Regions from separate parts of the Scandinavium sp. UTDF21-P1B genome, predicted to be linked through region 3. Evidence: predicted binding sites of a transcription regulator. Region 3 holds the regulator's gene; each other region holds the start of a gene.
The links. Region 3 encodes LexA, which represses DNA repair genes until DNA is damaged. Its sites were predicted from a motif close to TNCTGTATGTACATACAGNA; they were not measured.
Positions count from the first base shown of each region.

Region 1 (10,350 bases), on a different contig from region 3:
ACAGTCCGCCTCGCCTTCCCAGGCGCTCAACACGTCAATCTGCTGCGCGCTGAATGCCAACACCAGCGGAGAGGTGAACTCTTTAAGCTCAATACGCAACACTTTGCCCAGCAAACGCTGCCGGGCCGGCTGCAGCGCGCGTTCGCGCCACAGAAACGTGTTGAGCGCACCCTCAATGCCTGCGGTGACCAACGGTTGAAAAGGCATGGCGGACTCCTGTCAGAACTTATAGCCGCGATGCAGGGCGACGATACCGGCCGTCAGATTGTAGTAATCGACGTTGTCAAAACCAGCGTCCTGCATCATCGCTTTCAGGGTTTCCTGATCCGGATGCATGCGGATAGATTCCGCCAGATAGCGATAGCTTTCGCCATCTTTTGCCACCACTTCGCCGACTTTCGGCAGCACGTGGAAGGAGTAGGCATCGTAGGCTTTACTCAGCGGCTCGATAATGGGTTTGGAGAATTCCAGCACCAGCAGGCGTCCGCCTGGTTTCAGCACGCGATACATGGAACGCAGCGCTTTATCTTTATCAGTGACGTTACGCAGGCCAAAAGAGATGGTGATGCAATCAAAGGTGTTATCGGGGAACGGCAGTGCTTCAGCGTTGGCCTGAACGTATTCCACATTGCCAATCACGCCAATGTTGCGCAGCTTTTCACGGCCCATCTTGAGCATGGAGGCGTTAATGTCTGCCAGCACCACGTTTCCGGTTTCACCGACGAGGCGTGAGAATTTTGCCGTCAGGTCGCCCGTACCGCCTGCCAGATCCAGCACTTTTTGCCCACGGCGCACGCCGCTGCAGTCGATGGTGAAGCGCTTCCACAAGCGATGGATCCCGAACGACATCAGGTCGTTCATGACATCATATTTAGCGGCAACAGAATGGAATACATGTGCCACCATGTCCTCTTTCTGCGATTTGGCAACCGTCTGGAAGCCAAAGTGCGTCGTTTCCTGTGAATCCTCAACCATCTCAATGCCTGCCTTTGAAGAAAAGATTCCCCGGAGTGTAACAGATTGAGCGCATTTCCCCTACGCCTCAACCGTGCCGCGACACCCGTACAGACGCATCATCAGGCGGCGCGTCCGGCGCGAATAAATTCTCTTCGCTATCATTTAGCGCCTTACGCTCAGCGTCAAAAGCAGCCTCTTCAGCAGTAGCTTGTTCAACCAGTTCCGGATTAATCTCACGCTTCACCTCCACGCCCAAATCGCGGAACGATTCGGCCTGCGCCAGCAGATTTCCACGCCCTGAAGCGAGCTTTTTCATCGCCTGACGATAGTTATCCTGCGCTTTATCGAGCCCCTGGCCAATGGCGGACATATCGTCCACGAACAGGCGCATTTTGTCGTACAGGCGGCTTGCACGGTCGGCAATTTGCTGCGCGTTACGACTCTGATGCTCGTAGCGCCAAAGGTTAGCTATGGTGCGCAGCGCCACCAGCAGCGTGGTGGGGCTGACCAGCATGATGTTGTTCTTCAGCGCTTCAGTAATGAGCTCCGGCTGCCTGTCAATTGCCAGCAGAAAAGCGGGCTCAACCGGAATAAACATCAGCACGTAGTCGAGCGAACGCAGCCCCGGCAGCTGCTGATAGTCTTTACGCCCCAGCAGGCGAATATGGTTGCGAAGAGACGCGATATGCTCCTGAAGCGCCGACTCACGGGAGTATTCATCTTCGGCGTTAAAATAGCGTTCGTAGGCGACCAGGGTCATTTTCGCGTCGATGACCACGTCTTTACCCTGCGGCAGGCGCACAATGACGTCGGGCTGCATACGTGCACGAGCTTCGGTTTCGATGCTGACCTGAGTCTGGTATTCGTACCCTTCCCTCAGTCCGGACGCTTCAAGCACGCGAGTCAGCACGACTTCGCCCCAGTTCCCCTGGGTTTTATTGTCGCCTTTCAGCGCCTTAGTGAGGTTGACGGCTTCCTGCGCCATCTGCGCGTTCAGCTGCTGAAGATTACGAATTTCATGGGCCAGCGTATGGCGCTCCTGCGCCTCTTTACCAAAGCTGTCCTGGACCTGGCGGCGGAAACCATCAAGCTGTTCACGCAGCGGCGTCAGCAAGCCGTGCAGACTTTGGCGATTTTGCTCATCCACTCGGCGATTGCTGTGCTCAAAAATACGGTTAGCGAGGTTTTCAAACTGCTCGCTCAGGCGCTGTTCGCTGTTGACCATCTGGCGGATTTTGTCTTCGGCATGCTGCTGAGTGGATTCAAGACGGGTAGTCACCTCACGCAGATCGGCTTCCAGCGAGGCATTGATATCCCGCAGGCTGCGCAGCTCGTTGTTCAGCAATTCACACTCGTCGCGCCAGTGGGCATGCTGAGCCAGCTGTTGTCTGGCCGCGCTGAGCTCCATTTCCAGCTCGTGGCGATCTTCAAGGAAATCGGCCCGCTGCCTGTCCGCATGGGATTTTGTGGCTAACCAGCCAAACACGCCCCCGACAAGCAGTGCTACCACTGCGCTAATGATGATTGAAATGTCCACCGCTCCCCCTGCGTCAACGACTTACCGGCACAACATAGAATTGTGCTGTATAAACGTCCAGTTGGAAAGGTCTTTCCTGCGAGGCAATACGCAAAAAGAAAGGCCGAACGCGTCGGCCTTTTATCGAAGAGAGGAAAACTACAGCAGACGACGGGCCGCTTCGACCACGATTTTGACCGCGTGGCTTTCCGTTTTCTTCATCGTTTCCGCATTAGGGATTTCTTGCTGGGTGCGGTTGACGATAACGCCCGCAACCATCCCGGCGCGCAGGCCCTGGCTGGAGCACATGGTCAGCAGAGTGGCGGACTCCATCTCGTAGTTCATCACGCCCATCGACTGCCACTCTTCCATGGAGCCTTTGTAACGGCTGACTACGCGACCAGAGAAGGTGTCGTAACGCTCCTGACCCGGATAGAAGGTGTCGGAAGAAGCGGTCACGCCGATATGGGTGGTTGCGCCAACGGATTTCGCCGCTTCGACCAGCGCGGTAGTACAGGCAAAGTCAGCCACCGCCGGGTATTCCATCGGCGCAAAATGCAGGCTTGCGCCATCAAGGCGAACGGATGCGGTCGTCACCAGCACATCACCAACGTTGATGTTTGGCTGAATGGCGCCAGTGGTACCCACGCGCAGGAACGTGCGGATACCAAGCTGAGCCAGTTCTTCCACCGCGATAGAGGTGGACGGGCCGCCGATACCGGTTGAGCAGACGATAACGGGTTTACCATCGAGTTCTGCACGCCAGGAGGTGAATTCACGGTGCGATGCCAGCTTAACCGGCTTATCCATCAGCGCGGCGATCTTTTCCACACGCTCCGGATCACCCGGGACGATCGCGAGCGTTGCCCCTTGTAAATCGTTCTTGGTGAGGCCGAGATGAAAAACATCAGACTTAGACATAAAAAACTCCTCTCTGGATCGGTTTATCAGCAGAAGCAAAAACGCACTTTACCGAAGCTTCAGGCACATTTTAGTGACACCCATCACTATGGATGAAAATGTTTGCATTGATTTTCTTTATAAAAGTGATTTACATCACATTAACAAGCGATAACGATGAGCACTGCACATAAGATAGCCGTTTTCTGGCACTGTGAATCGTCAACCTGCGGACTATATTTACCACTGCGCTAATTATTGGTACGGAGAATGCCATGACTGAAAAAACTGGCTTTGCACCTGCTGCGGCCCCTCACGCCTCGACCATCGTTCACACGCCTGACGATGCTATCGTCGCGGGAGAAACCTCTATTCCTTCCCGCGGCGAGAACATGCCTGCTTATCACGCCCGCCCCAAAAATACCGGCGGCCCGCTGCCGGTGGTCATTGTGGTGCAGGAGATTTTTGGCGTGCATGAACACATTCGCGACGTCTGCCGCCGACTGGCGAACGAAGGCTATCTGGCGATTGCACCTGAGCTCTACTTCCGTCAGGGCGACCCGAACGATTACGCCGATATCCCTACCCTGTTCAGCGAGCTGGTAACGAAGGTGCCGGATGCGCAGGTGCTGTCCGATTTAGATCACGTCGCCAGTTGGGCTTCACGCAACGGCGGTGACGCCAATCGCCTGCTGATCACCGGCTTCTGCTGGGGCGGGCGAATTGCCTGGCTCTATGCCGCCCACAACCCGCAACTGAAGGCTGCGGTGGCCTGGTACGGCAAACTGGTGGGCGAAAAGTCCCTGAATTCCCCCAAGCATCCGGTTGATGTCGCCACTGACCTCACCGCCCCGGTGCTTGGCCTGTATGGCGGGCAGGACACGGGTATTTCACTTGAGAGCGTGGAGACCATGCGCCAGGCGCTGCGGGCCGCCAATGCGAAAGCCGAGATCGTCGTCTACCCGGATGCCGGGCACGCGTTTAATGCAGATTATCGCCCGAGCTACCATGAAGAATCCGCCAAAGATGGCTGGCAGCGTATGCTGGCGTGGTTCAGCCAGTACGGCGATAAAAAAGCGTAAAAAAAGCCCGGTGGCGGTTACGCCTTACCGGGCCTGGGATGATTTCAACGTCCTTGTAGGCCGGGCAAGCAATGGCGTCGCCCGGCAATTCATCTCCACTACGCGTGACGCAAATTCTGCGCCGCCTGCACCATGTTCGCCAGTGCAGCGCGGGTTTCAGGCCAGCCGCGCGTTTTCAGACCGCAGTCCGGGTTCACCCACAGGCGTTCGGCCGGAATACGCTGAGCGGCTTTCTTCAGCAACGCTTCAATCCATTCCACGCTTGGCACGTTCGGGGAGTGAATGTCGTACACGCCCGGCCCAATTTCGTTCGGGTAGTCAAACTCTTCAAACGATTCAAGCAGTTCCATATCAGAGCGTGAGGTTTCAATAGTGATCACGTCCGCATCCAGCGCCGCGATAGAATCCATAATGTCGTTGAATTCGCAGTAGCACATGTGTGTATGGATTTGCGTTTCGTCTTTCGCCACGGCGGCGTTGATGCGGAAAGCTTCCACGCCCCATTGCAGATACGCCGCCCAGTCGCTGTGCTTAAGCGGCAGGCCTTCGCGCAGGGCCGGTTCGTCAATCTGAATAATGCCGATACCTGCGGCTTCCAGATCCGCCACTTCGTCACGCAGCGCCAGCGCGATCTGCTTAGCGATAGTTTCACGGCTCACGTCTTCGCGCGGGAAGGACCAGCAGAGAATGGTTACCGGGCCCGTCAGCATGCCTTTAACCGGTTTGTCAGTCAGAGACTGCGCATACTTCGCCCATTCAACGGTGATGGCTTCAGGGCGGCTGATGTCGCCGATCACCACAGGCGGCTTCACGCAGCGGGAGCCGTAGCTCTGCACCCAGCCGTTTTGGGTAAAGACGAAGCCGTCGAGGTGTTCGCCAAAGTATTCCACCATGTCGTTACGCTCTGCTTCACCGTGCACCAGCACGTCCAGACCTAAGCGTTCCTGCTCGGCAATCGCCTGTTTGATATGTTCAGCGATCCCGGTGCGATAGTTATTGGCATCCAGCGCGCCTTTTTTGAAGTCCAGGCGCAGGCCGCGAATCTCAGTGGTCTGCGGGAAAGAGCCGATAGTCGTTGTCGGCCAGGCTGGCAGCCTGAAACGTGCGCGCTGCGCTTCAGCACGGACTTCGTACGCATTTTCGCGCTGGCTGTCTTTTGCGGTGATCGCCGCCAGACGCTGCTCTACCGCCGCATTATGCACGCGGGTGGAGTGACGGCGAGCCTGAATCGGCGCGCTCCATTCTGTGATGGCTTTAGTATCACCACTGTTCAGCGCATCTCGCAGCAGGGCCAGCTCTTCGCATTTTTGCAGGGCAAAGGCAAACCAGCTCTTCACTTCTGCATCCAGGCGGGTTTCCACGCTGAGATCGATCGGGCTATGCAGCAAAGAACAAGAAGAAGCCACCCACAGATCGCGTTTGCCGACGATGTCCTTAATTTGCGTATATTTCTCCGTCAGATCGGCACGCCAGACGTTACGGCCGTTTACCAGGCCCGCAGAGAGCAGCCAGTCAGCAGGCAGACGCTTGTGCAGCTCAGACACGTCATCTTTACCATGCACCAGATCGACATGCAGGCCCTGCACCGGCAGCGCGGTGATGGTGTCCAGATTTGGCGTCACGCCTTCGAAATAGGTCGTCAGCAGCTGTTTTGTTTTGCCCTGCAATGCGTCATACGCAGGCTGGAAGGCGTCGAGCCATGGGCGCGGGAGTTCCAGCACCAGGATTGGCTCGTCGATTTGCACCCATTCCACGCCGCGTTTTGCCAGCTCCGCCAGCACCTGCTGGTAAACCGGGAGAATATCTTTCAGGAGGCTCAGGCGGTCAAACTGTTCACCTTTCACTTTACCCAGCCACAGATACGTCACCGGGCCAAGCAGCACAGGCTTCACCTTGTGGCCGAGCGCCAGCGCTTCGTCCACTTCATCCAGCAGCTGTGTCCACGTCAGTTTGAATTCCTGACCTTTGGTGAATTCCGGCACCATATAGTGATAGTTGGTGTTAAACCACTTAGTCATTTCAGCGGCTGCGGCTGGTTCGCCGGTTGGCGCACGACCGCGACCGATGCGGAACAGAGTGTCGATATCCACTGAGCCGTCTTTGTTCTGATGACGAGCCGGCACGTTGCCCAGTAGCAGGCTGGTGGTCAGAACATGGTCGTACCAGGCGAAATCGCCCACCGGCAGTAAATCCACACCGGCGTCTTTCTGCTGTTGCCAGTGACGGGTGCGCAGCTCACGCCCGGTGTTCAGCAGCTCTTCACGGGAAATGTTGCCTGCCCAGTAGCTTTCCTGAGCTTTTTTCAGCTCGCGGCGCAGACCAACGCGAGGAAATCCGAGGGTATGGTTTTTGATAGTCATGTCGTTGCCCCTTGAGGAAATTTGTTATTTGGACGTCCAGATGTTTACACATCCATAATTGGCGGTTACTGTATATTCCTCAAGCGCAACATTTTCATGCCGAAGTGAAGGACTTTCATGATCGAGATTAAACACCTGAAAACGCTGCAGGCGTTGCGGAACAGCGGCTCGCTTGCGGCAGCAGCGGCAATGCTGCACCAGACGCAGTCGGCGCTTTCACACCAGTTCAGCGATCTGGAACAGCGCCTTGGCTTCCGGCTGTTCGTACGTAAAAGCCAGCCGCTGCGCTTTACGCCGCAGGGCGAGATCCTTTTGCAGTTGGCGAATCAGGTATTGCCGCAAATCGGCCGTGCTTTACAGGCCTGCAATGAACCGCAGCAAACGACTCTGCGTATCGCCATTGAGTGCCACAGCTGCATTCAGTGGCTGACGCCCGCGCTGGAGAACTTCCGCGCAGCCTGGCCGCAGGTGGAGATGGATTTCAAATCCGGCGTGACGTTCGACCCACAGCCAGCCCTTCAGCAGGGCGAGCTGGATGTTGTGCTGACCTCCGACATCCTGCCGCGCAGTGGCCTGCACTATTCGTCGATGTTCGATTATGAAGTGCGTCTTGTGCTGGCCCCGGAGCACCCGCTGGCGTCACGAACCCGTATTACGCCGGAAGATATCGCCAGCGAAACGCTGCTGATCTACCCGGTGCAGCGCCAACGGCTTGATATCTGGCGGCACTTTCTGCAACCAGCAGGCGTCAGCCCGTCGCTGAAGAGCGTCGATAACACGCTGCTGCTGATTCAGATGGTAGCGGCGCGGATGGGCATTGCGGCTCTGCCGCACTGGGTGGTGGAAAGTTTTGAGCGCCAGGGTCTGGTGGTCACCAAAACCCTGGGCGAAGGTCTGTGGAGCCGGCTGTATGCTGCGGTGCGCGACGGCGAGCAGCGCCAGCCGGTAACGGAAGCGTTTATTCGCTCAGCGCGGAACCACGCCTGCGATCATCTGCCGTTTGTGCGGAACGCGGAGCGACCCAATGGCGATGGACCCACAGTGAAGCCACAATCACCAGCGCCCCTGTGATAAAGCTCGGCCAGTGCGGCTGCTGTTGCCAGATGGCGAAATTCACCAGCAGCCCGGCAGGCACGTGCATGTTATTCATGATGCCAAGCGTGCCGGCGTCCACCTGCGTGGCGCCATAGTTCCACATAAAGTAGCCAATCCCGGAAGCCACCACGCCGAGCCACACCAGAATGCCCCACTGTAGCCCCGTCGTCGGCAGCTTTTGCGGATTCCCCAGCGTAAACCACGCCACCAGCGCCACAAGAAATGCCCCCATGTAGAACCACGCGAAAGCGTTATGCTGCGGCATCGGGTGAATCTCCATCAGGCGTTTGTACCCCACCATACCGATAGCAAAAGTGATATTGGAGAGCTGTACCAGCAGCAGGCCCGTCCAGAAATGCGGGCTAATGTGATCATAGCGAATGATGGCTGCGCCAATCACCGCGAGCCCCGCGCTCAGCAGGTAGCCCCAGCGCAGCCGACGCTTGCTGATTAAGTCATAAATCAGCGTGATATAGAGCGGCGTCAGCACGGTAAACAGCAGGAATTCAGAAACGGTCAGGTAGAGATAGGCGCGGAACGCCAGCAGATACATGATGCCGAGCTGCATCGCGCCCACCAGCATATACAGCACCAGCACCCGCAGCGACTGACCACGGGCGCGCAGGAACGGTAAAAACACCAGCGCCGCCAGGGCCACGCGGACCAGCACGGAGAAAACGCTGTCGACGCTGCCCGCCAGGTATTCGCCAATCAGGCTGAAGGAGAATGCCCACAGCACGGTGGTGATAATCAATAATGCCACGATGAAACTCTCTGAGGTGAGTGAGCGCTCATTGTAGCGGAGTCCCCGGTTGACAACTGAACAAATGACAAGCAACCACGCCTTATGCCAGCCTTTTCCCAAAATAAAATAGGGTCGATTACTGATAGTTAAATGAATCGCCACGAATAATCTAAATAGCTGCGCCGAATGCCGCTACAGTTGGCTGTGTAGCACTATTCCGCGCAGCTATTCAGGATTCGAGTCACTGTAAGTCGTATCGCTGAAGGTATTGAGTGACACACCAGTAAGCCGCCCTGACGGCCCGATTACTATCATATCTGTCAGCCGCTGTTACCTCGCAATCATTACGTCCACTAAAAATCCTCTAATTAACTGAATGTATTGACAATAAAATATCCACAATATTTAAATGGTCTAATGAACCTTGTAGCCAGAGATTTATCAGGACAGGGGCTGAACCATAGCCTCCGGATTTCAGACAAAAGGAAGTCACATGGCAATCATCCCAGCGTACTACAAAGATGGCATACCTTATGATTCGAATGGTAAAGCCATCGTCTCTCCCTCCGGTAATCCTCTCCCCGAAAAGGAACCACTTGTCATCAGCCTCGGTGACGGAAAATATAAGTTCAGGTCAAAGAAAAAAGCCTGCTACCAGATGTACTTTCAGGCTCTGGGCATGCAGTGGGTGATGGACAGGGATGACGGAAAAGGTGTGGCGATGTGCTACGCCACTGACACTGAAAAGCACGTTGCGATTAACCTGATGACCGGACAGATGCCCGTTCCTGAATTTACTCCGGAACAGGCTCAGGGCGCCATATCGCTACTGGGCGGGCCCGGCATACTGGCCCTGAACAGTGGGCAGGAAGGAATACAGTTCGCAGTAGCCGGCGATGGCGTCATGGGCATTGCAGGAGAGCTTTTATCCACTCTGGCTGCGGCCATCAGCCGGGCAGTTTCCCTGCTGACAGCCAGCACGGCAGGGCCGATGGTGGCAGCGGCATCAACGATTCTGTTCTCACCCTCAGCAGGCCAGGGCAGCGACCGGATACCCGGTCGCGACGTTGAAGCCATGGTCGCGATGAATGCCCGGATGATGGTGGAAAAGAGGGTTTCCATTGAGCCAGGGACACCGACCGTTAATTTGCCGATTCGTGGCGCACTGATTAACCAGGACGGTCAGATGGCACTGACGCTGATAAAAACGGGCGAAGGTGCCCCATCAGAGGTCCTCGTACTGGAATCTGTGCGCGATACATCGACGGGTCTGGATGTCATAACACTGCCGGCGATGGGCGGGGAGCCATCGAGGACTATACTGATTAACCCGGTACCCGCCCCGTCGACTCCTTCTGATACGGGAAACCAGGCTCCCGCTCCGGTTATACCCCAGCATACCGGAACGGCAGTAAAGCCGGTAGACACTATAACCGTAACCACATTTCCGGGGGCAGACGCACAGGAGCTGTATGATTTTATCTACTGGCGCCCGGATGCAGCGGGGACCGGGGTTGAACCTGTCTATGTAATCATAAGCCGCGCCCGCGATATGGAGGGGACGGTGACGGGACGGGGGCAAACTGTAGGGGATAACTGGCTTTACGAAGCAGGCAAAGGTACGGGAGTACCCATTCCAGCCCAGATTACTGAGAAACTGCGTGGGCGTAAATTTGCGAATTTTGATGCGTTCAG
Region 1 covers NZ_JBFLVD010000019.1:15,112-25,461, forward strand. The annotation lists gene ubiJ (ubiquinone biosynthesis protein UbiJ) at 1-207, opposite strand, end outside; gene ubiE (bifunctional demethylmenaquinone methyltransferase/2-methoxy-6-polyprenyl-1,4-benzoquinol methylase UbiE) at 220-975, opposite strand; gene rmuC (DNA recombination protein RmuC) at 1,043-2,494, opposite strand; gene udp (uridine phosphorylase) at 2,633-3,394, opposite strand; gene AB1287_RS16695 (dienelactone hydrolase family protein) at 3,649-4,455, shown strand; gene metE (5-methyltetrahydropteroyltriglutamate--homocysteine S-methyltransferase) at 4,554-6,815, opposite strand; gene metR (HTH-type transcriptional regulator MetR) at 6,933-7,886, shown strand; gene AB1287_RS16710 (carboxylate/amino acid/amine transporter) at 7,774-8,673, opposite strand; gene AB1287_RS16715 (S-type pyocin domain-containing protein) at 9,149-10,350, shown strand, end outside.
Region 1: metR (HTH-type transcriptional regulator MetR) is a predicted target of LexA. The motif match lies at 6,882-6,901, and genes of this name have one in related genera.

Region 2 (10,350 bases), on a different contig from region 3:
AGCGTTTCCACGGTATTGCAGGTGCTCGGACGCTGGGTTTTGGCGTTAACGATAATCTTCAGGGCCGGTTCAAACTCTGCAGAATCATCGACGTAGATATGACACACGCCAATTCCGCCAGTGATCACCGGGATCGTCGACTGCTCGCGGCACAGCTTGTGCAGACCAGCGCCACCGCGTGGGATCAGCATGTCGATATATTTGTCCATGCGCAGCATTTCGTTCACCAGCGCGCGGTCCGGGCTTTCAATGGCCTGCACGGCACCCGCCGGCAAACCGCACTCTTCCAGCGCCTGCTGGATCACTTTTACGGTAGCGGCATTCGTGCGCCAGGTCTCTTTCCCCCCGCGCAGGATAGCCGCGTTGCCCGTTTTCAGGCACAGCGAGGCAACGTCTACCGTGACGTTCGGACGCGCTTCATAAATCACCCCTACCACGCCAAGCGGCACGCGGCGACGTTCGATACGCAGGCCGCTGTCCAGCAATCCGCCGTCTATTACCTGCCCGACCGGATCGGCGAGCTTGCACACCTGACGCACGTCATCAGCGATGCTTTTCAGGCGAGCGGGCGTCAGCGTCAGGCGATCGAGCAGCGCTTCACTCAGGCCACTGGCGCGAGCCTCTTCCAGATCCTGCGCATTAGCGCTCAAAATCGTATCCGTCTGCGCTTCCAGATAATCAGCAATCTTTTCCAGAACCTGATTTTTTTCGCGGCCGGACAGCTGCGCCAGCTTGTACGAAGCCGCTTTGGCAGCGATGCCCATTTGTTCCAGCATTGAAAGCTCCTTAACGGATGATCATGTCGTCGCGATGCACGGCTACCGGGCCATACTCGTAGCCAAGAATGGCGTCGATTTGCTGTGAGTGCTGGCCGGCAATGCGGCGCAGCGCGTCGCTGTTGTAGCGGGATACGCCGTGGGCGATGTCGCGACCGTCCAGCGTACGAATACGGATTACTTCACCACGGGAGAAGTTGCCTGTCACTCTTTTAATTCCTTTTGGAAGTAATGAACTCCCTCTTTCCAGAATCGCGGAAACAGCGCCTTCATCAACCGTAATTTCTCCCGCAGGAGGTGCGCCAAAAATCCAGCGCTTACGGGTTTCGAGCGGAGAGGTTTGCGCGTGGAAGCGGGTGCCAACGGCAATGCCTTCCATCACGTCGCCAATTACGCCCGGGCGGCTGCCCGCAGCGATAATGGTATCGATGCCCGCGCGGCAGGCGACGTCGGCGGCCTGTAATTTAGTACCCATACCGCCGGTACCAAGGCCGGAAACGCTGTCGCCAGCAATGGCGCGCAGCGCATCATCAATGCCGTGAACGTCCTGGATCAGCTCCGCCTGCGGGTTGGTGCGCGGATCGGCGGTGAACAGGCCTTGCTGATCTGTCAGCAACAGAAGCTTGTCCGCTCCCGCCAGAATGGCCGCCAGCGCGGAGAGATTGTCGTTATCGCCAACTTTAATTTCAGCTGTCGCCACCGCGTCATTCTCGTTAATGACCGGTACGATGTTGTTATCCAGCAGCGCACGCAGCGTGTCGCGTGCATTCAGGAAGCGTTCGCGATCCTCCATATCGGCACGAGTCAGCAGCATCTGACCCACGTGAATGCCGTAGATGGAGAAAAGCTGTTCCCAGAGCTGAATCAGACGGCTCTGGCCAACAGCCGCCAGCAGCTGTTTGGAAGCGATAGTGGCAGGGAGTTCCGGGTAGCCCAGGTGTTCGCGTCCGGCGGCAATCGCGCCTGACGTCACGATCACAATACGATGTCCTGCGGCGTGAAGCTGCGCGCACTGACGCACCAGTTCAACGATATGCGCACGGTTCAGGCGGCGCGAGCCACCGGTTAATACACTGGTACCCAGTTTTACGACCAGCGTCTGGCTGTCACTCATGATTCTCTGCCATTCAATCATTACGAAAAGGACGTTTTAGCAGGAGTCAGGCGGCTTGCCAACTCCCGCAAAGGGTTGCTGAGCACTTTGTTGCGCGGGATCAGGAAGCGTAGCGGCAGAAAATGGCTTTTTTATGACAGAAATAGATAAATACAGATATTTAAAATTATTCTTACTTTGTCATAAAACGTTCATTTCCCGGCGTTACAACCCTTCCTGTTTTTTACATCGGGCGAGTTCCCAAATTTCAGCGCGTAGATAAATCAGGGTTAAAAATGAAAAAGACAACACTGGCATTAATCGTACTGGGCGTAATGTCTACTGGTGCAGCACAAGCCGCAGAAGTTTATAACAAAGACGGTAATAAGCTGGATCTTTACGGCCGCGTGAAAGCCGAACACTATATGAGTGATAACGATGCCGTGGATGGCGACCAGTCTTATATTCGTCTGGGCTTTAAGGGCCAGACTCAAATTAACGACCAGCTGACCGGTTTTGGTCAGTGGGAATATCAGGTTGCCGCCAACAAAGTGGAAGGTGACCCGAATACGACGAAAACCCGTCTGGCTTTTGCGGGTCTGAAAGCAGGTGACGCAGGCTCCTTCGACTACGGTCGTAACTACGGCATTCTGTATAACGTTGCGGCCTACACGGATATGATCCCGGAGTTCGGTGATGACTCCTTCGTTAAAACCGATAACTTCATGACCGGTCGTGCCAACGGTGTTGCAACCTACCGTAACAACAACTTCTTCGGCCTGGTCGACGGCCTGAAAGTGGCGGTACAGTATCAGGGCAAGAACGAGAACGATGGCCGTGCGGCCAGCAAAGCCAACGGAGACGGCTTCGGTACCTCTCTGAGCTATGATTTCGGCGACTCGGGCTTCACTCTGGGCGCAGCGTACGCCAACTCTAACCGCACGCTGACCCAGCAGGACAGCGATTTCGGCAAGGGCAGCGACGCCGAAGCCTGGACCACTGGCTTTAAATACGATGCTAACAACGTTTACCTGGCTGCGATTTATGCTGAAACCCGTAATATGACGCCAATTTCCGGCACGGCTTCGATCGGCGGTGTAGATACCAAAGTCAGCGGTTTTGCGAATAAAAACCAGGCGTTTGAAGTTGTGGCACAATACCAGTTTGATTTCGGTCTGCGCCCGTCCATCGGTTATATCCAGTCTAAAGGCAAGGATATTGAAGGCGTTGGCGATGCGGATCTGGTGAAATATATTGACGTAGCGGCAACTTACTACTTCAACAAAAACATGTCTGCCTTTGTGGATTATAAAATTAACCAGCTGAGCGATGACAATAAGCTTGCCCTGAACAACGACGACGTGGTTGCTCTGGGCCTGGTTTATCAGTTCTGATTATTCCCCAATGCAAAAGGCCCCTCATGATGAGGGGCCTTTTTATTATTCTGGCAGATTTCAGGCTGATAATCTCACGGGCTGGGTAACGTCTTCGGCAGGCTCCAGCTTCAGACCCAGGGTTTTCAGCAGCTCTTCTGCTCGCACATGGAAATCACGCAACGTTTGTTCCAGCCGGTCAGTCACTTCGGTGTCTTTGATAGCCGTCGGCTGCCAGACGCCGTCTTTGTCGAACAGGCCAAACTGATAGCTGTAGGTAAACCGCTTTTCCTGGGCTTCCATTTCCAGCCACCAGCCCCAGAATTCACGCTTCTCGGGTGCCGGTTTAACATTGACGCAGACGGCCAGGCAATCGAAGAAGAAGCGATTGTCCTCACACTGCTCTTCCCGGATGTACGGGCCCAGGGCCATGAACTTCTTGATCAGTTTACTCTTCGGGTGTCCACTCGGTAACGTCATTACAGTCTCCTTTAGTGATGCACCTGTTTTACCAAAACAATAGAATTTAGCAATCTATTAACCTAATCGATCGTTGATCCACCCGGCAATTTCTTTCAGCGCTTTGTCAAAATTACGGTAAACCGGCTTAAACGGGATCTGCATCAATTTACCATCCGCAGAGGAAGAGGTGATGAGGCGTGACTCCTCTTCCGGGCTGAAAGGATCGTTCTGCCAGTAGCCGGAAAGCATTGGCGTCGGGCAGCGCCGCCCCAGCAGCCCCTGAGTTTTCAGCGAATAGCGATTAAGCTCAACGCGTAAAGCGTCGTCGGAAGCATCGTGCATACCCAGTCGGGACGCCAGCACGTCGAGATACATTTCCGGCACGTTCCCCTGACGCAGCGGATCGCACAGCAGACCATGCACCACCGGCCCAAGACAGGCCACTGCTTTCAAACGCGGCGATTCCAGATACGCCAGACGCACCGCCACGTTCGCGCCAAAGCGGAAACCAAATGCGGCCACCCGGGTATGATCAACCCACGGAATGTTTGGCAGGTTCTTCAGCACCTGCTGATGCAGGAAGCTCGAGTCCTGAGTGAGCTTCCATTTTGATGAGAAACCAATCGACGGCATATCCAGCGTCAGCATGGCGATGCCGAGCGGCGCCAGATAGCGCTCAAACAGGCTGTAGTTGTCGCTTTGCAATGCATCCAGCCCGCCGCACATCAGCACGGTCGGAAATGGGCCATCCCCCGGCGGCATATGCAGGAAACCGCTGACGGGCGCGCCACCCGGAATGGTGAACTCCAGCTCACGCATAGAGCCAGGCAGGCGCTGTGCCGCTTCCTCATAGGCACGATTCGCCAGCGCCTGAGCCTGGTCGGCCAGCTCGTCGCCTTTGAGGTGCGGGTAAGCAGCAATGCTGTAAAGGTTGGAAGCGTGGAGCCAGTGGCGGCCCGCTTTCGCGTCATCCTGCTCCTGCGTGGCCTTCTGCTGCCAGAGCATTGCCTGTTTTGACCACTCGTATATCCAGTTGCCACCGCGGTAGCCCACTACCGTATCGTAAAGTTCAGCGTCGGTGCGCTCGGCCTCGCTCATGACGATACGCGCCTGCACGTCGAGAATTTCCTGCGGCGTAACGCCGCGCCAGATCCACATCAGGCGGTTGACCATCCGATACCAGTGCGGCACGTTTTTTCCGTCCAGCGCAGATTGCACCGCGGGCTGCGAGCCAGCATTAAAACGACGCACCAGCGTCGAGGTTTCGGGGTGTTTAAAACGGGGCTTAAAGAGGACTTCGCTGAGGTTGGCTTCTGGCATCGCATAGACTCCATAAATACGACATGGACTCTATTGTAACCTGCCGGGCGCCAAAAAGAACAACGCCCGGCAAGCCGGGCGCTGAAAGAATAGTGTTGAATTAACGGCCAGAGATAGGCGGCACAAACACCACGCCCATATCCCACGGCTGCTCAATCCAGGTATCCTGAGGGATATCAATCACGTAATCATCAACCAGCGGCTTGCCGGCAGGCTTAGCGAAGATAGTGACGAAGTGCGCTTTCGGGTACATTTCACGAATTGCAACGGCGGTGCCACCGGTGTCGACCAGATCGTCAATCACGATAAAGCCTTCACCATCGCCTTCGGCACGCTTCAGGACTTTCAGCTCGCGCTGGTTGTCGTGGTCGTAGCTGGAAATGCAGACGGTATCGACATGACGAATACCCAGTTCACGGGCCAGCAGAGCGCCTGGTACCAGACCTCCACGGCTGACGGCAATAATGCCTTTCCACTGCTCGGAGGGCATCAGGCGCGCGGCCAGTTTGCGTGCATGGATCTGCAACATGTCCCAGGTAACGACGTATTTTTCGCTCATGTGATTGTATCCCAGCCTGTAAAACGGCTTAAAAAATGTTCGGGGTGATTCCAGGTTGCGCGAGATTATAGAGATCTGACGCACTAAAAACCAGTGTTTAACGGCCTCGCCGGGAGTTTTTGCGCGTATCCCACTACCAGAGCGGGCAGAAAGTGGTATTCTCAACGCCATCTCGCAAGTCAGGCTCCACGCCTGTTTGCCCTTGCTAACCCATTACCTGCAAGCCGTTTTGCAGGAGCCGTAAGGAGACTCACCGTGTCTGAACTGTCTCAACTGTCCCCGCAGCCACTGTGGGACATTTTTGCCAAAATCTGTTCCATTCCCCATCCCTCCTATCACGAAGAACAGCTTGCCGAACACATCATGGGCTGGGCAAAGGAAAAAGGCCTGCATGCAGAGCGCGACCAGGTAGGTAACATCCTGATTCGTAAAGCCGCAACGGCAGGTATGGAAAACCGCAAACCGGTGGTTATGCAGGCTCACCTCGATATGGTGCCGCAGAAAAACAACGACACCGTTCACGACTTCACTAAAGATCCGATTCAGCCATACATCGACGGCGAGTGGGTAAAAGCACGCGGCACCACACTGGGTGCGGATAATGGCATCGGTATGGCTTCTGCGCTGGCTGTGCTGGCGGACGACACCGTGGTTCACGGCCCGCTGGAAGTGCTGCTGACCATGACCGAAGAAGCAGGCATGGACGGTGCGTTTGGTCTTCAGCCAAACTGGCTGCAGGCGGACATCCTGATCAACACCGACTCCGAAGAAGAAGGTGAGATCTACATGGGCTGCGCGGGCGGGATCGATTTTATCACCACCCTGCCGCTGACTCGTGAAGCGATTCCGGCTGGCTTCCAGAGCTTTAAGCTGACCCTGAAAGGCCTGAAAGGCGGCCACTCCGGCGGCGATATTCATTTAGGTCTGGGCAACGCCAACAAACTGCTGGCGCGTTTCCTGGCCGGTCACGCAGCCGAGCTGGATCTGCGCCTGGTTGATTTCAACGGCGGTACTCTGCGCAACGCCATCCCGCGCGAAGCCTTCACCACCGTGGCGGTACCAGCGGCGAAAGCGGATACCCTGAAAGCACTGGCAGCAGAATACCAGGCCATCCTGAAAAATGAGCTGGAAGCAAAAGAGAAGAACCTGATCGTGATTCTGGAAGCGGTCAGCGCGGATAAAAACGCCCTGAGTGAAAAATCCCGCGACAGCTTCATTCAGCTGCTGAACGCTACCCCAAACGGCGTGATCCGTAATTCCGACGTCGCTAAAGGCGTGGTGGAAACTTCCCTGAACGTCGGCGTGGTCACCATGCAGGACGACAACGTCGAAATCATCTGCCTGATTCGTTCTCTGATCGACAGCGGCAAAGACTACGTGGTCAGCATGCTGGAATCACTGGGCAAGCTGGCAGGCGCGAAAACGGCACCGAAGGGTGGCTACCCAGGCTGGCAGCCTGATGCTAACTCTCCGGTAATGCACCTGGTGCGCGAAACCTATCAGCGCCTGTTCGACAAAACGCCGAACATCCAGATCATCCACGCCGGTCTGGAATGCGGTTTGTTCAAAAAACCGTATCCGGACATGGACATGGTTTCCATCGGCCCAACCATCACCGGCCCGCACTCGCCGGACGAGCAGGTTCACATCGAAAGCGTGGGCCAGTACTGGACCCTGCTGACCGAACTGCTGAAAGCCATTCCTGCGAAGTAAATAGCGGCAAAATAAGCCTGCTGATCTCTGCATAAAAAAGCCTCCGGACGGAGGCTTTTTTGTTGGCTCGAGCCCGGTGGCGCAAGCTTACCGGGCCTACAAATTTGTCATCAGCGTAGGCCTGCGCAAGCAAAACGCCGCCAGGCGTCACAGCCCTAAAACCAGCTGCCGTTCAAGCTGTGGATCGAGCAGCGTCACATGCACCCCTACCAGCCTCACGCCGCGCCCGCCTCGTCTCTCCTGCCAGGTTTTATACGCCGTCGCGATCAGATCGTCTTTGTTCAGCTTCGGCCAGACATGCTCCTGGGTGGTCTGCTGAAAGTCATTAAACTTAAGCTTGATACCCTGGCGGGCAATCAGCAGATCCGGTTTTACTTTCGTAAGCCTGCGCTCAAGCTCCGGGTATAGCTGGTTCACGATGATTGCCTCGCAGTCGCTCCATTCGTGAATGTCCTCCGCCAAAGTGCGCTCCACGCCGATTGATTTGCGCAGCCGCTCGCTGTTCACATCTCGCTCGTCAATGCCGTTGCTGCGCTCCCACAGCACCCGACCAAACTTACCAAAGCGTTTAAGCAGCATCGCCAGATCGGTTCGCTGCACGTCTTCACAGGTGCGGAGCCCCATGTTTTCGAGCTTCGCGGCAGAAACTTTGCCAACGCCCGGAATTTTCGCCAGCGGCAGCGTTTTCAGGAAAACGGGGACATCATCAGGTGTGATCACGTACTGGCCGTTGGGCTTATTCAGATCGGAAGCGATTTTGGCCAGAAATTTCACCGGCGCAATGCCAGCCGATGCTGTCAAATCCAGCTCCTTATGGATAGTCTGGCGGATCTCTTCCGCCATCAGCGTGGCCGAACCGTGGCAGTGCATGCTGTCGGTCACATCCAGGTAGGCCTCGTCCAGCGAGAGCGGCTCAATCAGCGAAGTGTAACGGGAGAATATTTCGCGGATGTGGTTTGAGGCTTCTTTGTAGGCGTCGAATCGGCCGGGAAGCAGCGTGAGGTGTGGACAAAGCTTGAGGGCCATTCCGGTCGGCATCGCGCTGCGCACGCCAAACTTACGTGCCGGATAGTTAGCAGTGCTGATCACTCCCCGCCGCTCCCGGCTTCCGCCGATGGCAATGGGAATATCGCGCAGGGCTGGATTATCCCGCATTTCCACCGCGGCGAAAAAACAGTCCATATCGACATGGATAATTTTGCGCATACTCAGCCCTCACACATTACTGGTTAAGTATACAGTAAAATAATGAGAGACGCGAAGGCGAGGATTTGGCTTCGAGGAATGTTGCCCGGCGACACCTCGTTTGCCGGGCCTATGTCAGAAACAAATTCAGAGTATACGGTTTTGCTGGCGCTGCGCCTCGCGGGCCAGGCGCTTTTTGCGTGCATCGCACGGCTCGGGGCAATCGCAGACCTTCTCCAGCCCCAGCGACGAAATCCCGCCGCAGCTCCCCTGAATACTTTTACGCTTCACCAGATAGCCGAGCGACATGCCGAAGACAACCAGCACAAACACCGCGAACGTAGCCAGAAAGACCGTCAACATCTTCAGCCTCCGAAATCGTCGAGCATGATGTTTTCATCTTCAACGCCAAGATCTTTCAGCATTCTGATGACCGCCGCATTCATCACCGGCGGCCCGCACATATAGAACTCGCAGTCTTCCGGGGCGTTATGGTGCTTCAGGTAGTTTTCATACAACACGTTATGGATAAACCCGGTGTGCCCCGTCCAGTTATCTTCCGGCTGCGGATCGGAGAGCGCCACGTGGAAGGTGAAGTTCGGATTATCGCGCGCAAGCTGTTCAAACTCATCATCGTAGAACATTTCGCGCAGCGAGCGTGCACCGTACCAGAAGCTGATTTTGCGCTGACTCCCGAGACGCTTGAGCTGATCGAAAATATGCGAACGCATCGGCGCCATACCCGCACCACCACCAATAAAGACCATTTCTGCGTCCGTTTCTTTCGCGAAGAATTCGCCAAACGGCCCCGAAATCGTGACCTTATCGCCCGCTTTCAGCGACCAGATATACGACGACATGATGCCGGGTGGCACATCCGCTGCGGACGGCGGCGGCGTGGCGATACGGACGTTGAGCATGATAATGCCCTTCTCATCCGGGTAGTTCGCCATCGAGTAGGCTCGCAGCGTCGGCTCTTTGACCTCGGATACATAGCGGAAAAGGTTAAATTTATCCCAGTCGCCGCGGTATTCGTCCGGCACGTCGAAATCGGCATAGGCGACTTTGTGCGACGGGCACTCAATCTGAATATAGCCTCCCGCGCGAAACGGCACGCTTTCGCCTTCCGGGATTGCAAGCTTCAGCTCTTTAATGAAGGTGGCTTTATTATCGTTGGAGATAACCTCGCACTCCCATTTTTTGACACCGAAGATCTCTTCCGGCAGCTCGATTTTCATGTTCTGACGAACCGCCACCTGGCACGCCAGACGACAGCCCTCTTTCGCTTCACGCTTGCTGATATGCGAAAGCTCAGTCGGCAGAATATCGCCTCCCCCCTCTTTCACCGTCACGCGGCACTGCCCGCATGAGCCGCCGCCGCCGCATGCCGAAGAAACAAAAATACCGTTGCTGGAGAGCGTATTCAGCAGCTTATCGCCCGCCGGAGTACGAATCTGCTTGTCCGCCTCGCTGTTGATCTCAATGACCACGTCGCCCGCGTTCACAAGCCTGGCGCGCGCCGCCAGAATCAACAACGACAACGCCAGCACGATAAGCGTAAACATGACTACGCCGAGAATGATTTCCATCGCTTACGCCCTTATAGCTGCACGCCGGAGAATGACATAAAGCCCAGCGCCATCAGTCCGGTGGTGATAAAGGTGATCCCTAAGCCGCGCAGTCCTGCGGGCACGTTGGCGTACTTCATTTTTTCGCGAATGCCTGCCATCGCCACAATCGCCAGCATCCAGCCGATACCGGAGCCAAAGCCATAAACGATGGATTCCGGGAAGCTGTAGTCGCGCTGTACCATAAACGACACGCCGCCGAATATGGCGCAGTTCACGGCGATAAGCGGCAGGAAGATCC
Region 2 covers NZ_JBFLVD010000039.1:1,984-12,333, forward strand. The annotation lists gene proA (glutamate-5-semialdehyde dehydrogenase) at 1-776, opposite strand, end outside; gene proB (glutamate 5-kinase) at 787-1,890, opposite strand; gene ompC (porin OmpC) at 2,166-3,263, shown strand; gene crl (sigma factor-binding protein Crl) at 3,324-3,722, opposite strand; gene frsA (esterase FrsA) at 3,780-5,024, opposite strand; gene gpt (xanthine phosphoribosyltransferase) at 5,125-5,583, opposite strand; gene pepD (cytosol nonspecific dipeptidase) at 5,839-7,296, shown strand; gene dinB (DNA polymerase IV) at 7,444-8,502, opposite strand; gene nqrM ((Na+)-NQR maturation NqrM) at 8,629-8,844, opposite strand; gene nqrF (NADH:ubiquinone reductase (Na(+)-transporting) subunit F) at 8,847-10,070, opposite strand; gene nqrE (NADH:ubiquinone reductase (Na(+)-transporting) subunit E) at 10,082-10,350, opposite strand, start outside.
Region 2: dinB (DNA polymerase IV) is a predicted target of LexA. The motif match lies at 8,520-8,539, and genes of this name have one in related genera.

Region 3 (10,350 bases):
CCCGTTCGGGTATCGGCTGGACCGGTAGCGGCGGCGAACAACAATGCTTTAAGGCAACCGGGGCCGATTCCAAATATCGTCTCGGTAACGAATGTGAAACCTATGCCGAAATCGAATTAGGTCAGGAAGCCTGGAAAGAAGGCGATAAAAGCTTCTACGTTGACTCCATGATCGGCTACGCCACCGACCAGTTGAACGATGACGAAGACACCAACGGTGGGCCACGTGTACGTCAGTTTAACGTCGTGGGTAAAAACCTGTTTGATTCGCTGCCGGGCGCCAACATCTGGGCCGGTAAGCGTTACTACAAACGTCATGACGTTCATATGATCGACTTCTACTACTGGGACGTTTCCGGCCCTGGCGGCGGTATCGAAGATATCGATCTGGGCTTCGGCAAGCTCTCTCTGGCGGCAACCCGTAACAGCGAAGCCGGCGGTTCCGAGAGCTTCATCAACGGCCAGACCCGTACCAAAGCGCTGTCCAACGATATCTTTGATGTGCGTTTAGGTCAGATGGAAGTGAACCCGGGCGGTTCGCTGGAAGTCGGCTTCGACTACGGCAGCTCCAATGAAACCGACGGCTACCACGCGGTGAATGACAATGCCACCAAAGATGGCTGGATGGGTACCATTGAGCACACCCAGACCTTCCTTGGCACCAGCATGAACAAATTCGTTCTTCAGTATGCGACCGACGCGATGACCCGTACCACCGGTCGTCCGAATACTGACCAGAACAACGACGGCCACATGCTGCGCGTGATCGACCACGGTGCTATCGACTTCAACGATAGCTGGGGCCTGATGTACGTAGGTATGTACCAGAACGTCGATCGTGATGACAACAACGGTACCAAGTGGTGGACCGTCGGCGTACGCCCAATGTACAAGTGGACGCCGATCATGAGCACCCTGCTGGAAGTGGGCTACGACAACGTGAAATCTCAGCGTACCGACGACACCAACAACCAGTACAAAATTACCCTTGCCCAGCAGTGGCAGGCGGGCAACAGCATCTGGTCTCGTCCGGCAATCCGCGTATTCGCGACCTACGCCAAGTGGGATGAGAAATGGGGTTACTCCACCGACTCCAACGGCGATAACTATGTTCCGGGTACCGCTTCAGGCATTGCCTTCAGCGATACCAGCGCGCATACCTTCAGCCGCGGTAACGACGACGAGTTCTCCTTCGGTATTCAGATGGAAGCCTGGTGGTAAGCCAGCCGACAGCGCGGGCGCTTAGCGCCCGCCAGTGTTGATAATTGGTCCGTCTCCTTATTGCCTGGAGGAGACGGATTTCGTACTTCGAGGATAAAATAATGAAAAAACATCTTCTTGCGCTGTGCCTGTTTCCGGTGCTCAGCCTTAGCGTACTGCCCGCGTCATTTGCCGCCACGCCGGTGAATCCGCAGAATATTTCCACCGCCCCGGCCATCCCGGCGGAAAAATTACAGGGTTTACCATGGCAGACGCTGATGCCGCCGGTAAACCAGGACATCGTGCTGGACGCATCGGCGCCCAGCCTGAATATCGGTAATATCTCCGGCGGCGTGGCGGCAGTTGTTCTGCCCGCTGACCAGGGATCGCTGGAGATCACGCTCACCAGCATGGTTAAAGATTTAAGCGTTTACGCCCCCAACGTGCTGATCCTCGATGAGCAGATGCAGCCCGCGGCCTTCTTCCCAAGCAGCTACTTCCAGTATCAGAAACCGGGGATCGCCTCCGGAAACCGGCTGGAAAACGTGATGAAGCTGACGCCGATGATGGGGCAGAAGCAGATCTATATGCTGGTCTACACCACAACGCGCGATCTGGCCGAAACCACGCACATGATCAACCCGGCTAAGCTGTATGCCGAAGGCGCTAACAATGCGATTCCTGACGTGGCCGATCCGGTTGCCCGTCACGCAGGCCAGGGAACGCTGACGGTCAAGGTGAAAACCGAGCAGAACAGCGGCAATATCATGATTGGTAAGATCTTCGGCGCACCGGATCCGAAACCGGTGGTGGTGGGCAATACGCCTGCACCTGCGGCGACCTATGCCGCACCAGCGCAAACTGCTGCTGTGGCTGCGGCCCCTGCGGCGAAAAGCGAACCTATGCTCAATGACACGGAAAGCTACTTTAACCGCGGCATTAAGCAGGCAGTGAAGGAAGGTAACATCGATAAGGCCCTCAAATTGCTGAACGAAGCCGAGCGCCTCGGCTCGACATCCGCGCGTTCAACCTTTATCAGCAGTGTCAAAGGCAAGGGGTAAGCATTCCCCGCAGTGCTGATGTTCAGGCTCAGGCCTTTCGGTGCATCCTTACGGATGCACCGTTTTTTCTGCTGCGGCATCCTGCACAGAAGTGATGTCAGTCATCATGCGTTTGAATAATTATCCTGCGGCCGTACCGGAGGACAGGTATTCTGCCGCCGCCGATGTTGCATCGCTGTTGCGCGGAAGATCGTATATTCGCGTTTCTTCCTGTCGTGAGCGCCGTTCTGGGATACAATGCCGATAAGTTTTGTATCGGAGAGTCTGGCATGTCACACCCTGCGCTGGCGCAGCTGCGCGCGCTACGCTATTACACCCCCCTTCCGGAACTCGACGCCGCGCTGCGTGACTGGCTGCTGCTGGAAGATTCCATGACCAAACGCTTTGAGCAGCAGGGTAAGCGCGTCACCGTGACGCTTATCCGTGAGGATTTTGTCGGCCAGGATGAGGTTGCCGAAGAGCTGGCCCTGTTGCCGAAAGAGTCGCGCTACTGGCTGCGTGAAATTTTGCTGTGCGCCGACGGCGAACCCTGGCTTGCCGGACGCACGGTGGTCCCTGAATCCACGCTCAGCGGGCCGGAGCTTCAGCTTCAGCAGCTTGGCACCACGCCGCTGGGGCGCTATCTGTTTACCTCATCTACCTTAACCCGTGATTTTATTGAGATCGGTAAAGACGCAGATCTGTGGGGACGTCGATCCCGCCTTCGCCTGAGCGGTAAACCGCTGCTGTTAACCGAGCTGTTTCTGCCCGCGTCGCCGCTGTACTGAGAGGAAGAGAATGATGGAGAGGAGTCTGACGCAAAATAAGCTGCTGGCCTATCACCGCCTGATGCGAACCGACAAGCCGATCGGCGCACTTCTGCTGCTGTGGCCGACGCTGTGGGCGCTGTGGGTGGCAACGCCTGGCGTGCCGCCGCTTTGGATCCTGGTGGTGTTTGTGGCGGGCGTCTGGTCGATGCGCGCCGCGGGCTGCGTCGTAAATGACTATGCCGACCGCAAATTTGACGGTCACGTTAAGCGTACGGCCCACCGCCCGCTGCCAAGCGGCGACGTCAGCGAAAAAGAGGCACGCATTGTCTTCACCGTGCTGGTGCTGGTGTCGTTCCTTTTGGTGCTGACGCTCAATACGATGACGATTTTGCTGTCCTTCGTCGGGCTTGCGCTGGCGTGGGTTTACCCGTTTATGAAGCGCTACACCCATTTGCCGCAGGTGGTGCTTGGTGCGGCGTTCGGCTGGTCGATTCCAATGGCCTATGCTGCGGTAAGCGAAACGCTGCCGCTCAGCTGCTGGCTGATGTTCATCGCCAATATCTGCTGGGCCGTGGCCTATGATACGCAATATGCGATGGTCGACCGGGACGATGATTTAAAAATCGGCGTGAAGTCTACCGCTATCCTGTTTGGCAAAAACGACAAGCTGATCATCGGCATTTTGCAGGTGATGACGCTGGCGTTAATGGCTGTGGTCGGCTGGCTCAGCGGGCTGCACTGGGAATTTTACTGGTCGCTTTTCATCGCCGGAGCGCTGTTTATTTACCAGCAGAAGCTGATTAAAGACCGCGAACGTAACGCCTGTTTTAAAGCGTTTATGAACAATAACTACGTTGGACTGGTGCTGTTTATCGGCCTGGCGATGAGTTACCTGGTTTAATTCAACGGATTCGTTATCAAACGGCGGCCATCAGGTCGCCGTTTTTTTATGGCCAAAATGCTGCCGTCGTTACAAAAAACAGATGTGATTTAACGTAATGCGCTGTTTTATCTTGAGTCAGACAAAGAGGTTCTGCATATTCACTTCTTTTGTAGGGGAATGACAGCAATGGAAACGACAACATTTAATCTGGAAAACGGTATTGCGCTGACCCTGCGCAAACCAGAGGCCGCCGGCAACGCACCGGTGATTATTCTCTGTCACGGCTTTTGTGGTATTCAGGAGATTCTTTTACCTCCTTTTGCTCAGGCCTTTACCGATGCCGGGTTTGCCACTATCACCTTTGACTATCGCGGTTTTGGGGCGAGCGAAGGCGAGCGTGGCCGACTCGTGCCAGCGATGCAGATTGAGGATATTCACACCGTGATTGGCTGGGCTCGTCAGCAGCCGGGGCTTGATCCACAGCGCGTAGGGCTGTGGGGAACATCGTTCGGCGGTTGCCATGTGTTTGCGGCGGCGGCGGCGGACAGTGCCATTCGCTGCGTCGTCAGCCAGCTGGCTTTCGCTGATGGCGAACAGATTGTCACCGGCAAAATGAGCCCGGATGAGAAGGTGGGTTTTGTGGCAACGCTGCAAAAAATGGCGGATAAACAGCAGGCAACCGGAAAAGAGATGTTTGTCGGCGTAACCCGGGTGTTGGGCGATGACGAGTCGAAGGCTTTCTTTGAAGAGAATAAAGCGCGCTTCCCGGCAATGGATATCAAAATTCCTTTCCTGACCGTGCGTGAAACGCTTAACTATAAGCCTGCGCAGTACGCAGCTCGCACGACCTGCCCGACGCTGGTGGTGACTGCAGGCAAAGATACCGTCAATCCACCGGAGCAGGGACGCGCGCTGTTCGAAGCCACAGGTGCCGTCGAGAAAAAGCTGCATGAGCAGGCGGATGCCCGCCATTACGACATGTATAGCGGTCAGAACTTCGATCAGGTTATCGGTGTTCAGCTCTCCTGGTTCCGCCAGCACCTTTAATCGGGCATAAAAAACTGCACCTTAATCCGCCGGATAACTAGCCTTTGGGGTGCAGTTTACTTTCCACTTTTTCCGCGTTGCTTATGCGACGTTAATCCTGCGATGCGCTCTCAATCGTCAGACGCACGTCTGAAGTGATGAGCTCTGCCAGCATCTGGTAGATTTTCATTGTTTCAGCAGGTTCGGCATCGCCGGTGTCGCTGATGTAGCCTTCGTCGCGCAACGTCAGCACCAGGGTGCTGAACACGGCTTTGTCGAAGAACTCCGGTGCGTTAATGCCGTGCAGAACCGACAGGCGCTGTGCCATTGTGCGGCTCTCTTTTTCCAGCGTGCTTCGGTTGATGGACGGGTTAGCGCTCAGCAGCCAGAAGGTGATGGCATAGCGCTGCAGCGTTTCACGCGCACCGGCCGCCAGCAGCTGTAGCGTACGGGAGTGCGATGGGTTCACGCGCACCTGATCGTTCTCAACCGTCACCAGTTCCTGACGCTGCATCTCCGCCAGCAGCAGATCAATCACGCCCGCCAGCTCGGCTTTCTCCCAGCGCAGGAACAGCTCGGCTTTCAGCATCGGATACAGCGCTTCAACGTACTGCACCATCGCTTCACGTGAGATGTTGCGATGCTGGGTGACAATCGCCGCCAGCAGCGACGGGATCATCAGCATGTGCGTGATGTTGTTGCGATAGTAGGTCATCAGCACTGCCTGCTCGCGCGGCAGAATGATGATGTCGCCGATGGTGTCTTTCTCGACTTCGAACTTGTTCATCTGCAGCGCATGATCGATCAATGCGCTGGCGGTGACCGCGGGCACCGTGGAATCCGGGGAATACGGCACGTTGCGCATCAGCTGCAGGTAGCATTCGAGCTGTTCGGTCAGCTGTTCACGCGTCAGGGAGCGCTGACGTGAGGCCAGCAGCGCAGTACAGCACAGGTTCATGGCGTTCGCCGCGCCTGCGTTGTTAATGCGGACCATCAGGTCTTCGGCGATGTTGTTTACCGTCGGCGTCAGCCAGGCCGGGCGAATGGCCTCGATAGGGTCGATAGACTCACGCCACTCTGGTACGTGCTGGTTGAGGTAGGTCATCAGCGGCAGAGGTTCGCCGAAGTTGACGTAGCCCTGACCGAGATTGCGCAGCTTGCTCAGGCCTTTCAGCATCTGCGGCAGGCTCTCTTTCTCTTTTGTCGCACCGCGCAGCTCTTTGGCGTAGGTGCCCACTTCCATCACGTGCTCATAGCCGATGTAAATTGGCACCAGCGTGATTGGGCGTGTGCCGCCGCGCAGCATTGCCTGAATGGTCATCGACAGGGTGCCGGTTTTCGGATCGAGCAGGCGGCCCGTGCGGGAACGACCGCCTTCCACAAAGTATTCTACAGAGTAGCCGCGGCTGAACAGCTCGCCGAGGTATTCGCGGAACACGGTGGAATAGAGCTTGTTGCCCTTAAAGGTGCGGCGAATAAAGAACGCGCCCAGGCGACGGAAAATCGGCCCGGCGGGCCAGAAGTTCAGGTTAATGCCTGCGGCGATGTGCGGCGGCACCAGCCCCTGGTGATAGAGCACGTAGGAGAGCTGCAGGTAGTCCATATGGCTGCGATGGCAGGGCACATAGACGATTTCATGGCCGTCGTGCGCGAGCTGGCGCACGCGCTCGGCATTATGAACGTTAATCCCCTGATACAGCCGGTTCCAGGTGAAGCCGAGCACGCGGTCCGTCAGACGAATCATTTCATAGGAGAAGTTCGCCGCAATCTCTTCCATCAGCGCGATGGCGTTCTGCTGCGCTTTCTCATGGGAGATTTTCTTACTGCGCGCTTCATCTTCCACGGCGCGGGCAATCGCTTTGGATGCCAGCAGCTTGTTGAACAGATCCTGACGTGCAGGCAGACGCGGGCCTACGGCGGCAAGGCGCTGACGTGCAAAGTGGGTACGCGCTACGCGAGCCAGTTTCTGCGCGATAATTTTATCGGTGCCGTGTTCAGTAGCCATGCGGCGCAGCGATACGGAAGGGGAGAAGCGCACGAAGCTGTCGCGACCAAGCCATGTCACCGCGAAGAACTTCTGGAAGCCGTTCATCATGCGCAGCGGTGGGTTGGTGTCGCCTTTTTCGCGGCCCGGAGAGCGGCCAAACATCACCGATACGGGCACCATCTGCACGTCGAGGTCCGGATTGCTGCGATGCAGATCCAGATAGTTGTGGAACAGCTTGATGGATTCTTCTTTTGGCGTGTAATAGGTGAACGCGCGCGGCCCGCCGTGAATGAACACGTAGCGCGGCAGCACGGTACCGTCGATTTCCAGCGGCTCCAGCGGATCCGGGAGATCGTGCGCCAGACACTGGGCGCGTAAGGTCAACAGATCTGCCTTCGAGTTATACGGCAGAACGTACATAATAGGGCGCGAAGTATCGAGTCCCAGTTCCTGAGCAGGTTCTGCCGGAATGGACTTACTTTTTACCAGTACGCTTAATGGTAAATTCAGTAATTTATAGTAAATTCGTGGCCAGCCAGACATAAACGATGTAAAGCCTCTGGTTAATCATGCAAATGCGCCGCAAGGATAACAGAAAGTGCACAGAATATCTGTTCTGCTACGCCCGGCGCGCAGTGACATTGACGCTAAATAATGTAAAAGGTTCTTTTGATGGCTAATGATACCACCGGGCTCACCCGAATCGTCAAAGCAGCAGGCTACTCCTGGAAAGGATTCCGTGCCGCGTGGCAAAACGAAGCTGCGTTCCGTCAGGAAGGCAGCGTCGCCATCATCGCGGTCATTCTCGCCTGCTGGCTGGATGTGGATGCCATCACCCGCGTTTTGCTGATTGGCTCTGTCCTTCTGGTGATGATAGTGGAAATTTTAAACAGTGCGATTGAAGCGGTCGTGGACCGTATCGGCACCGAACGTCACGAGCTGTCCGGTCGGGCAAAAGACATGGGATCCGCCGCCGTACTGCTGGCTATTTTTATTGCGGTTATCACCTGGGCAACGCTGCTGTGGTCACATTTCCGATAACGCCCGCAGAATGAGGCAAATGTCTGGTTTTTTGTGCGTTTAGCGGTTCCAAAATCGCCATCAACTGTATATACTCACAGCATAACTGTATATACACCCAGGGGGCGGAATGAAAGCGTTAACGACCAGGCAGCAAGAGGTGTTCGATCTCATTCGGGATCACATCAGCCAGACGGGCATGCCACCGACGCGTGCGGAAATCGCGCAGCGCCTGGGGTTCAAGTCCCCTAACGCGGCTGAAGAGCATCTGAAAGCGCTGGCGCGTAAAGGCGTGATCGAGATTGTCTCCGGCGCATCTCGCGGAATTCGTTTGCTTGTTGAAGAAGAATCGGGCATCCCGCTGATCGGGCGCGTGGCGGCAGGCGAGCCGCTGCTGGCACAGCAGCATATCGAAGGGCATTACCAGGTCGATCCGTCCATGTTCAAACCAAGCGCCGATTTCCTCCTGCGCGTCAGCGGCATGTCCATGCGCGATATCGGCATTCTGGATGGCGACCTGCTGGCGGTGCATAAAACCCAGGATGTGCGTAACGGCCAGGTGGTTGTGGCGCGCATCGACGATGAAGTGACGGTGAAGCGTCTGAAAAAGCAGGGCAGCACTGTTGAACTCCTGCCTGAAAACAGCGAGTTCTCCCCGATTGTGGTGAATCTGCGCGAACAGAACTTCTCCATCGAGGGGCTGGCCGTTGGCGTGATCCGTAACGGCGAGTGGCTGTAACCTTCCTGCGGGCCTGCTAATCTTCTTCTAAGCGGCGCTACTCTGGCGCCGCTTCTGTTTCTGAACTTATTTGCACAGGTTTCTCATGTCGTTCTTCACCGCTGCCGACAAAGCATTGTGGCGCCTTGCGCTGCCGATGATTTTCTCCAATATCACCGTACCGCTGCTTGGGCTGGTGGACACGGCGGTGATCGGCCATCTCGACAGCCCCGTTTACCTCGGCGGCGTAGCGGTCGGCTCCATGGCGACCAGCTTCCTGTTCATGCTGCTGCTGTTCCTGCGTATGAGTACCACTGGCCTGACGGCTCAGGCCTATGGCGCGAAAGACCCCGTTCGTCTGGCGCGCGCGCTGGTGCAGCCGCTGCTGCTGGCTCTCGGGGCCGGGCTCGCTATCGTATTGCTTCGTACTCCGCTTATCGATCTGGCGCTGCACATTGTCGGCGGTAGCGATGCGGTACTCGAACAGGCCCGACGCTTCCTGTCTATCCGCTGGCTGAGTGCGCCCGCCTCACTGGCAAACCTGGTGCTGCTGGGCTGGCTGCTCGGCGTTCAGTATGCGCGTGCGCCGGTGATTTTGCTGGTCGTCGGCAACGCGCTGAATATTGTGCTCGACCTGTGGCTGGTGATGGGGCTGCACATGAACGTGCAGGGCGCGGCGCTGGCAACGGTGTGCGCCGAATATGCTACGTTCTTCATTGGCCTGCTGATGGTGCGGCGCGTACTGCATTTGCGTGGGATCTCACTGGCACTGCTAAAAGACGCCTGGCGCGGCAACATTCGCCGCCTGCTGGCGCTGAATCGCGACATCATGCTGCGCTCGCTGCTGCTACAGCTCTGCTTTGGTGGGTTAACGGTATTCGGGGCGCGGCTGGGCAGCGATATCGTGGCGGTTAATGCCGTCCTGATGACTATGCTGACGTTTACCGCCTACGCGCTGGATGGCTTTGCGTATGCGGTAGAGGCGCATTCCGGGCAGGCATATGGTGCAAGAGATGGCAGCCAGCTGCTGCACGTCTGGCGTGCGGCCTGTCGACAATCCGGGCTGGTGGCGCTGGCCTTTGCGCTGATTTACGCCGTCCTGGGCGAGCATATCGTTGCTATGCTGACCTCTATTTCCGCCCTGCGCGATCTGGCCGATCGCTATGTTATCTGGCAGGTGATTTTGCCGGTGATTGGCGTGTGGTGTTATCTGCTGGACGGCATGTTTATCGGCGCCACGCGCGGGGCGGAAATGCGTAACAGTATGGCGGTGGCGGCAGCCGGATTTGCCCTGACGCTGCTGACCGTGCCCGTTTTGGGTAACCACGGACTGTGGCTGGCGCTGGCGGTATTCCTCGGATTGCGCGGTCTGTCACTGGCGTGGATATGGCGGCGTCACTGGCAACACGGTACCTGGTTTTCGTAGTGATTTCGTTTCGCCTGATGGTTAAAGATTCTGAATAATTCCAGAAGGGCGAAATCCTTACCTATACTGAATCTCACGTCCAGCAGAAACAGGCATTACGGACGATGTTACTTCACCCTGCACCACCGAACGATGAGGAAAGGATCATGAATAAAGACGAAATCGGCGGTAACTGGAAACAGTTCAAAGGTAAAATGAAAGAGCAATGGGGTAAACTGACCGACGACGACTGGCAAGTTGTTGAAGGGAAGCGCGACCAGCTGGTCGGGAAAATTCAGGAA
Region 3 covers NZ_JBFLVD010000012.1:213,860-224,209, reverse strand. The annotation lists gene AB1287_RS09445 (maltoporin) at 1-1,220, shown strand, start outside; gene malM (maltose operon protein MalM) at 1,322-2,260, shown strand; gene ubiC (chorismate lyase) at 2,530-3,027, shown strand; gene ubiA (4-hydroxybenzoate octaprenyltransferase) at 3,041-3,910, shown strand; gene uilS (UilS family quorum-quenching N-acyl-homoserine lactonase) at 4,079-4,939, shown strand; gene plsB (glycerol-3-phosphate 1-O-acyltransferase PlsB) at 5,031-7,448, opposite strand; gene AB1287_RS09415 (diacylglycerol kinase) at 7,578-7,946, shown strand; gene lexA (transcriptional repressor LexA) at 8,056-8,664, shown strand; gene dinF (MATE family efflux transporter DinF) at 8,750-10,069, shown strand; gene AB1287_RS09400 (CsbD family protein) at 10,216-10,350, shown strand, end outside.